One region of the Vreelandella vilamensis genome, then DNA from elsewhere that is predicted to be linked to it. Evidence: predicted binding sites of a transcription regulator. Region 1 holds the regulator's gene; the other holds the start of a gene.

Region 1 (3,885 bases):
ATATAGCGTTGCTAGATCGGCACGTTTCTTTTTTAACGGCTCCTTGCGAACGTTGTTGCGCCGCGAAAGTGATCGCCGCCGCTATGCTAACTCTCCTTACGCGTGGTTGTTTCAGCCTTATATGGGCGAAGAGTTGGTAGCGCTCTCGTGCCATGGTGTTGAACACGGGGTGCTCAGTGTGGCGGCAGTCCCTTTTACTCAGCGGACGATTAAAACCAGCGATGCTTATGTCATGACGCTGTTGCCTTCTGAAGCGGCTGTGCGCCAATTCTCCTTGATGCTGTCGCAGCGCCAACATCAGTTACAGCATGTGCCACAGCGTACCGAGATCATGGATGAAACAAACCTGGGGGAGCTAGTGGCCCATATAGGTAACCGGCCGCTTTTGGGCTGGGGGTTGCGCCGTCAACTTAGTTTGCTCAACCAGGCGTTAAATACTCACTTAGACTTCACCCTGCCCAATGCGCAGGTCGATCTTGATTTGTTCAACCGGCGCGAGCTGCAGCGTCGCCAGCCCTGTATTGACCCGCCGGTAAGCCTTCGCCACGCGGCGGCACGCTTTCGAATTCCACTTTATTCTTTCAGTAGCTTGCTGGATCAAGCGAGCGCCAGCGCACTGCTGTATCAGCGGCTACAGCGCTTGACGGATTAGCCCTGCGCAGTAGCGGGAGACGTCTGCGTTTGGCGCTGAGTGCTGTTAGAATAGCCGCCGTTTTCTTCTTACCGGCAGTGATATCGCTATGCAACACGTTGACCATTTCGACCCGACCGTTTCTGCAACACCACGCGCGGCGCCTGGTAAGCCCAATGCGGGGGATGCCAAGCAGAAACGCGAATTTAATAAGCTGCAAAAGCGCCTGCGCCGCGAAGTCGGCAACGCGATTATCGATTACCGTATGATCGATGAAGGCGACAAGGTCATGGTGTGTTTGAGCGGGGGCAAAGATAGCTACACTATGCTTGAGATTTTGCGCAATTTGCAGCGCAATGCGCCGGTCAATTTTTCGCTGGTGGCGGTGAATCTGGACCAAAAACAGCCGGGTTTCCCTGAACATGTTCTGCCTGATTATCTTGATCAGCTAGGTGTTGCGTATCATATTTTGGAACGTGATACCTATTCGGTGGTGAAGGAGAAAACGCCCGAAGGTAAAACGACCTGCGCACTTTGCTCGCGTCTGCGGCGTGGTTCGCTTTACGGTTTTGCCGAAGAGATTGGCGCGACTAAAGTGGCCTTGGGGCACCATCGGGAAGATATTCTAGAAACGCTTTTTTTGAATATGTTTTTTGGGGGGAGTTTAAAGGCCATGCCGCCGAAACTGCTTTCGGATGACGGTAAAAACATGGTCATTCGGCCTTTGGCGTACTGCAAAGAGGCTGATATCGCTGAATTTTCCCGCCTAATGGCATTTCCTATTATTCCCTGCAATTTGTGCGGTTCCCAGCCCAATATGCAGCGTCAAATCGTGAAAGAAATGCTTGCCGAGTGGGATAAAAAGCACCCTGGGCGTTTGGAAAGCATGTTTAAAGCAGTAACTAATGTGGCGCCATCACAGCTTGCTGACCGCGAACTCTTTGATTTTGCTGGCTTGGAAGCAAAACAGGCCGATCTGATGGCCGATCGTATTCGCGCGTTTAATGTGAGCTAACGTCCGCTTCTTCTTCTTCGGAAAGGCAAATTAAACGCGGCATATCGAGAATATTGACCTCTCGGCCTGAGACGGCAACGACGTCTTGGTTTTGAAACCGGCTTAAAATGCGGCTAACGGTTTCGACAGCGAGGCCTAGATAGTTGCCGATATCGGCTCGTGACATCGAAAGTCGAAAACTATAAGGCGAGTAGCCGCGGCGTCGAAAGCGGTCTGACAGCGTAATCAAAAAACTGGCTAACCGTTGGTCGGCGGTTTTTCGGGAGAGTAAGCGCATCATGCGACGATCATCACGCAGCTCTTTACTCATGCTGCGGTACAGCTGGCCACGCAGCTCCGGCAGCTCTTCTGAGAGCAAGTCCAAGCGATCAAACGGGATTTCACAGACGGTTGTCGTTTCCAAGGCGATTACGCTGCCGGGGTAGTGCTCTTCATCGATACCGTCTAGCCCGACAAGTTCGCTGGGCAAATAAAAGTTGGTGAGCTGATCGTTGCCGCCCCCTTCCGTGGTGAGCTGCTTTAGGCTGCCCGAACGTACGGCGAATACGCTAGTAAAGGTATCGCCTTGGCGAAATAGCGGTTCGCCCTTTTTAAGTGGTGCCCGACGTCGAATGATGGCATCAAACTGACTGACATCGTCTAATTCTAGTGCCAAGGGTAAGCACAGCGAACTCAAGCTACAGGTTTGACAACGAGCCTCTTGTAACAAGGGGCGTCGACGGCTAATAGATTCCGACATGCGTTCCTCCATGAAAAATGATCTTTCTCATTATGAGAGGAACGGCACGCCGACGACAAGCGTAATCACGAATCCATCAGTGATTCGGCTTGCGATTAGAAGGTCAGATGGGCTGTTGGCATATCCACTTCATAAGATTCGTGAATAGCGTTTCGTCGTATCACCGGGTAAATGCGCGTCAAACGCCATGGCCAAGTGGCGAATCAATAACCGCCCAATAGGGGTAGCCCGCAGGATGTTACCCTCATGCACGACTAAGCCGTCTCGCTCAGCGTCTTCTAAACGCGCAAACGTATCAGCAAAATAGCGAGGCGCATCAATGTTCCAGCGCTGGCTAACGGCGGCAAAGTCGATCTGCATATCACACATCAAGCGTTCAATGACATCGCGACGAATCAAATCGTCTTGGCTCAAGCGTAACCCTTTTACCGTGGCGAGTTGTCCCGCATCTAACGCCTGCTCATAGCGGGCGAGGTCGGTAGGGTTTTGCGCGTATACGTCATTCACCCGTGAAATCGCCGAGACGCCAAGGCCCACTAAGTCGCATTGAGCATGGCTTGAGTAGCCTTGGAAGTTGCGCTGCAGAGTGCCTTCACGCTGCGCCACGGCGAGACTGTCATCCGGGCGAGCGAAGTGATCCATGCCGATGTGAACGTAACCGGCCTGCGTCAGCATGTCGATCGTGGTATGTAAAATCGCAAGTTTTTCTTCTGCGCTTGGCAGGTCATCGTCTTTGATGCGCCGCTGGGGGGGGAAACGCTGGGGCATGTGGGCATAGTTAAACACCGAAAGGCGCGCAGGATTTAACTCAATGACTTGACGTAGCGTGTCGGCAAAGCTTTCCTGGGTTTGATGGGGCAAGCCGTAAATCAAATCCAAATTAAGCGAGCGAAAGCCTAGTCGGTGCGCCTCATCCATCAGTGTTTCAGTGAGTACCCGTGGCTGAATACGGTTGATGGCTTTCTGTACCACGGGGTTTAAGTCTTGTACGCCGAGACTGATACGATTAAACCCTAACGTCTGCAAATGGCGTAGGGTAAAAACGTCCGCTTCTCGTGGATCAATCTCGATGGCGTAGTCACGATCAGGCGAAGAGGAGAGGCCAAAGCGAGCATCTAGCCTGTCGATTAAATCGCTCATCTGGTCTAGGGTAAGAAACGTTGGTGTGCCGCCGCCCCAATGTAGCTGCTCAACACTGCGCGATGTGTCTAGGTGGCGGGAGGTAAGCACCATTTCGCGGTCCAGCCGAGACAGATAGGGCTCTGCTAACTGCGTGTTTTTGGTCGCTATTTTGTTGCAGGCGCAATAAAAGCAAATTTTGCGGCAAAACGGGACGTGCACATACAGTGATAACGCGCGGTCAGTCTGATTGCTGCGCTCAAGGGCGGCGGTGAAGTCCTCAGCGCCGAACTGCTCGTGAAATGAAAGTGCCGTCGGGTAAGAGGTGTAGCGTGGGCCGCTTTTGTCGTAGCGGCGCAATAACTCTTCATCCCAGGCAGC
Region 2 (3,885 bases), on a different contig from region 1:
CGGCTTGACCAGATAGTCAACTATGTTTAGCGCAAAACAGAAGCAAATGCCAACGACATGCTCGTTAGGGCACAAAATGAAAGGCAGGTGCCGGGGCATCGGGTAGCAAAGCCGCGCACGCCTGAACTCGGTTGAGCAATTCCGCGTGGCTGCTAGCCACGAGATTGATGTGCGCCAGCTTGCGCCCGGCCCGTTCACTCTTGTCGTAGCGGTGCAGGTGCGCGTTTTCGATACGCAGCACCTCGGCGCTTTGCGGCTCTCGGCCGATCACATTCACCATGCAGGTCGGCGCGATGGCACTTGTGTCACCCAGCGGCAAGCCTTGCACCGCGCGTAAGTGATTTTCAAATTGGCTGGTGACCGCACCGTTCATGGTCCAATGGCCGGAATTGTGGACACGCGGCGCCATCTCGTTGGCTAACAAGCTACCATCGCGGGTCTGAAACAGCTCCAGCGCCAGCACGCCCACATAGTCGAGCTCATCAAGCAGCGCGCGAATGTAATTATCCGCTGTCTGCTGTACCGCCGCGTCAAGGTCCGGAAGTGGCGCCACCGAGTAGCGCAAAATGCCGTCAACGTGCTGGTTTTCCGCCATAGGGTAGAACTTGACCTCGCCGTCACGGCCTCGCACAGCAATCATCGAGACTTCACGGGCAAAATCGACGAAAGCTTCAACAATGAGTTGCGTATGATTGATGCTAGCCCACGCCTCACGCGCCTGGGACGGCGTTTTCAGCACGGCTTGGCCTTTACCGTCGTAGCCTTCGGTGACCGATTTCGCCACCACTGGGCAGCCCAGCTCGCGGGCGGCAGCCTCTAGTTGCTCGGCGCTTTCCACCACACGATACGCCGGCGTGGGAATGTTCAGCCGATCAAACAGCGCTTTCTCTTCCACGCGGTTTTGGCATACCTCAATGGCACGACTGCTGGGGTAGACCGGTTTGTGCTTTTCGATTTCGCGCACAAGCGTGACCGGCAGATGCTCGAACTCGTACGTCACGACATCGACGTTAGCGAGAAACTCCGCTAAATGCTGGTTATCAGGGTCAATGATCACGTCACCGATACCGGCGCTCGGCTTGCCGGTGGTATCCAAAAAGGTGAAGCGGTTGCCCAGCGGATAACCCGCTAGCGCCAGCATACGCCCGAGTTGGCCTGCGCCTAAGACGCCAATATTCATAGTCGCCTCCTTTATTCTGCGTCAGGGCGCGGGTCAGGGTTATCGAGCACGGTGCGAGTTTGTTCCGCCCGGAATGCGTCGACGGCCTCGCGCACGGCGGGGTCTTGCAAGCCCACGATTTGCGCGGCCAGCAAACCGGCGTTGGTCGCGCCCGCTTTGCCAATCGCCAAGGTTCCCACGGCGATACCACCGGGCATTTGCGCAATAGAAAGCAGTGAGTCGAGCCCTTTCAACGCCTTCGACTCCACCGGCACACCCAACACAGGCAACGGCGTTTGCGAAGCCACCATACCCGGCAAGTGCGCGGCACCACCGGCACCGGCGACAATGACCTGTAGCCCTCGCTCAGCCGCGCCTTTAGCGTAATCAAACAGTAGATCGGGTGTGCGGTGCGCCGACACCACGCGCGTTTCATACGCCACGCCTAGCCGATCGAGCATGGCAGCGGCATGCTCCATGACAGGCCAATCCGATTTAGATCCCATAATCACCCCCACTTTGGGCGCGCTGTTTGACGACATTTTTGACTCCTCGGCGATTTTAACGCCACGTTAAAAATAAGGCCGATAGTCTACCAGAGCACACCCCCATGCGGGCGCTTTCAAAGAACATCAAATTTACCGCTCACAGGTATTGAAAAGCCTGACACTAAGCGGCATTGTATCGATGTCATTTCAGACCTGATGGAGCCTCATGAGTACGGCACGCTCATATGCAAATGCGGAATTGACTGACCCTCCGCGAAGCTGCCCTGACGAACTTGACGTCAGGGAGTTAGAAAAACGTACGCGTCTAATGCGTATTATTATCCGCCTTATCGCCGTCTCCGATCTCGGCAGCCGTGACATTGCTCGACGGGCGGGTCTACCGGTGCAGAAGGTCAGCGATCTTCTCGCCGGAAGACTTGAGCACCTTAACGTAGAAGAACTCTACGATTTGCGTCGCACATTAGAGACGGAGGCGCCACTGCATTAACGCGCCCTGAAAAAGAGCCCCTCATCGGGTAAAAGCCAACCGCCATGCGGTTGGCTTTTTTTGTTAGCAATCAACCTCTTACTCACAAGATTAAGGGAGCATTAAAAAACCCGGCATAAGCTATTGATGCGTATCAACTTTTGTCTACGTCACACCCCCTATCCTGAACGCTAACCCAACGTTTCACCCCGCAGAGCGATCCTCTGCAACGTTCAGGAGGCGCTATGGATCCCATCCGCCGCTCGCTACTTGGTCAACTCGCCCGCCTCAGTGCGGGAGCGGCATTCGTGCCGCTGGCAAGCGTTGCCCAAGCTGGCATTAATCAACAGCCGCTTCGCCGTGAAGGCGACCCCAATAAACGCTACGGCATGCTGATTGACCTGCGTCAGTGCATCGGTTGCCAGGCGTGTACGGTGTCGTGCCATATCGAAAACGACGCCCCGCTGGGTAAATTTCGCACCACCGTGGCGCAATATGAAGTCGAGAATCAAGAGAACGGCGAACTCGCCACCTTTATGCTGCCCAGGCTGTGCAATCACTGTGAGAATCCGCCTTGCGTCCCCGTTTGCCCGGTTGAAGCAACTTATCAACAGCGCGACGGCATCGTGGTAGTGGATAGCGACCGCTGTGTCGGCTGCGCCTACTGCGTCAACGCCTGCCCTTATGACGCCCGTTTTATCAACGATAAAACCCAAACCGCTGATAAGTGCACGTTCTGCGCTCACCGCTTAGAAGCCGGCTTATTGCCTGCGTGTGTTGAAAGTTGTGTGGGCGGCGCGCGGATCATCGGCGATATGCGTAACCCAGAAAGTCAGATTAGCCGCATGATCGCCGACTACCGTGATGAGCTGATGGTGTTACAGCCGGAAAAAAACACCGTGCCCCAGGTCTTCTATCTCGGTATGGACGAGCGCTTTGTCACGCGCCCGAATGCTGAGCCGGTTGCCTTAGAAGTGTTAGACCCACAAGGTCAGGAGATGGGCTATGAATTCCACCATTGAGCTACTCGCCCCACGCTACGATATCGCTTGGTACCCCTGGGCGGTGCAGTACTTTTTTATGATCGCGCTCTCCTACGCCACGCTGTGGCTCGCCGCTCCTGCGCTGGTGCTTGGCAAAAAAGCGTGGCTACCTACCGCGCGGCTGGCATTGTTAGCCTGCATCTCCACCACGCTTGTCGCCCCGGTGGCCCTGCTGGCGGATCTCCATCAGCCGCTGCGCTTCTGGCATTTCTACGCCTACGCCACGGACAGCTCGTGGATGTCGATTGGCAGCCTGATTCTGCCGCTTTATGTGGTTAGTGTGCTGGCCCTCACCTGGCTTGCTTGGCGCCCGGCGCTACAGGAAAGCCGTAACGCGCCGGGTATTCGCGGTTTTATCGCGCGCCTACTTGCGTTCGGCAGTGGCGCTACCCCACGTGCCTTAGTGGCCTTGGTTGGGCTTGTCGCTTTGCTGCTCTCCAGCGGCATCATGCTTTACACCGGCGCGGAACTTGCCATCGTCAAAGCGCGCCCGCTTTGGCATACCGCGTGGCTACCGCCGATGTTAGTGGCCACCGGTTTTATTACGGCGGCGGGGTTGCTTCTCGTGCTCAACCGGGTAAGCGGTATCCGCGAGCACGCCACAAACACACAAATGTTAAAGGTTTTATTAGGCGCCTGTGCAATTGCCGGACTGATAGCGCTGACCTGGTTGCTCGACGGTATCAATGCCAATGTTGGCTCGGTCGC

The links. The regulator FNR, encoded in region 1, switches genes on or off when oxygen is low (the NO sensors DNR and NnrR bind a similar motif). The targets are predictions, from matches to a motif close to TTGATNTANATCAA.
Region 2: dsrO (sulfate reduction electron transfer complex DsrMKJOP subunit DsrO) is a predicted target of FNR. The motif match lies at 2,279-2,292, and genes of this name have one in related genera.

Annotation. Positions count from the first base shown of each region.
Region 1 is NZ_JARWAN010000001.1:133,756-137,640, forward strand. Features, by position in the region: gene QC823_RS00600 (3'-5' exonuclease family protein) at 56-652, shown strand; gene ttcA (tRNA 2-thiocytidine(32) synthetase TtcA) at 741-1,646, shown strand; gene fnr (fumarate/nitrate reduction transcriptional regulator Fnr) at 1,633-2,385, opposite strand; gene hemN (oxygen-independent coproporphyrinogen III oxidase) at 2,515-3,885, opposite strand, start outside.
Region 2 is NZ_JARWAN010000025.1:31,724-35,608, forward strand. Features, by position in the region: gene QC823_RS13630 (5-(carboxyamino)imidazole ribonucleotide synthase) at 65-1,180, opposite strand; gene purE (5-(carboxyamino)imidazole ribonucleotide mutase) at 1,192-1,701, opposite strand; gene QC823_RS13640 (XRE family transcriptional regulator) at 1,874-2,155, shown strand; gene dsrO (sulfate reduction electron transfer complex DsrMKJOP subunit DsrO) at 2,380-3,156, shown strand; gene nrfD (NrfD/PsrC family molybdoenzyme membrane anchor subunit) at 3,140-3,885, shown strand, end outside.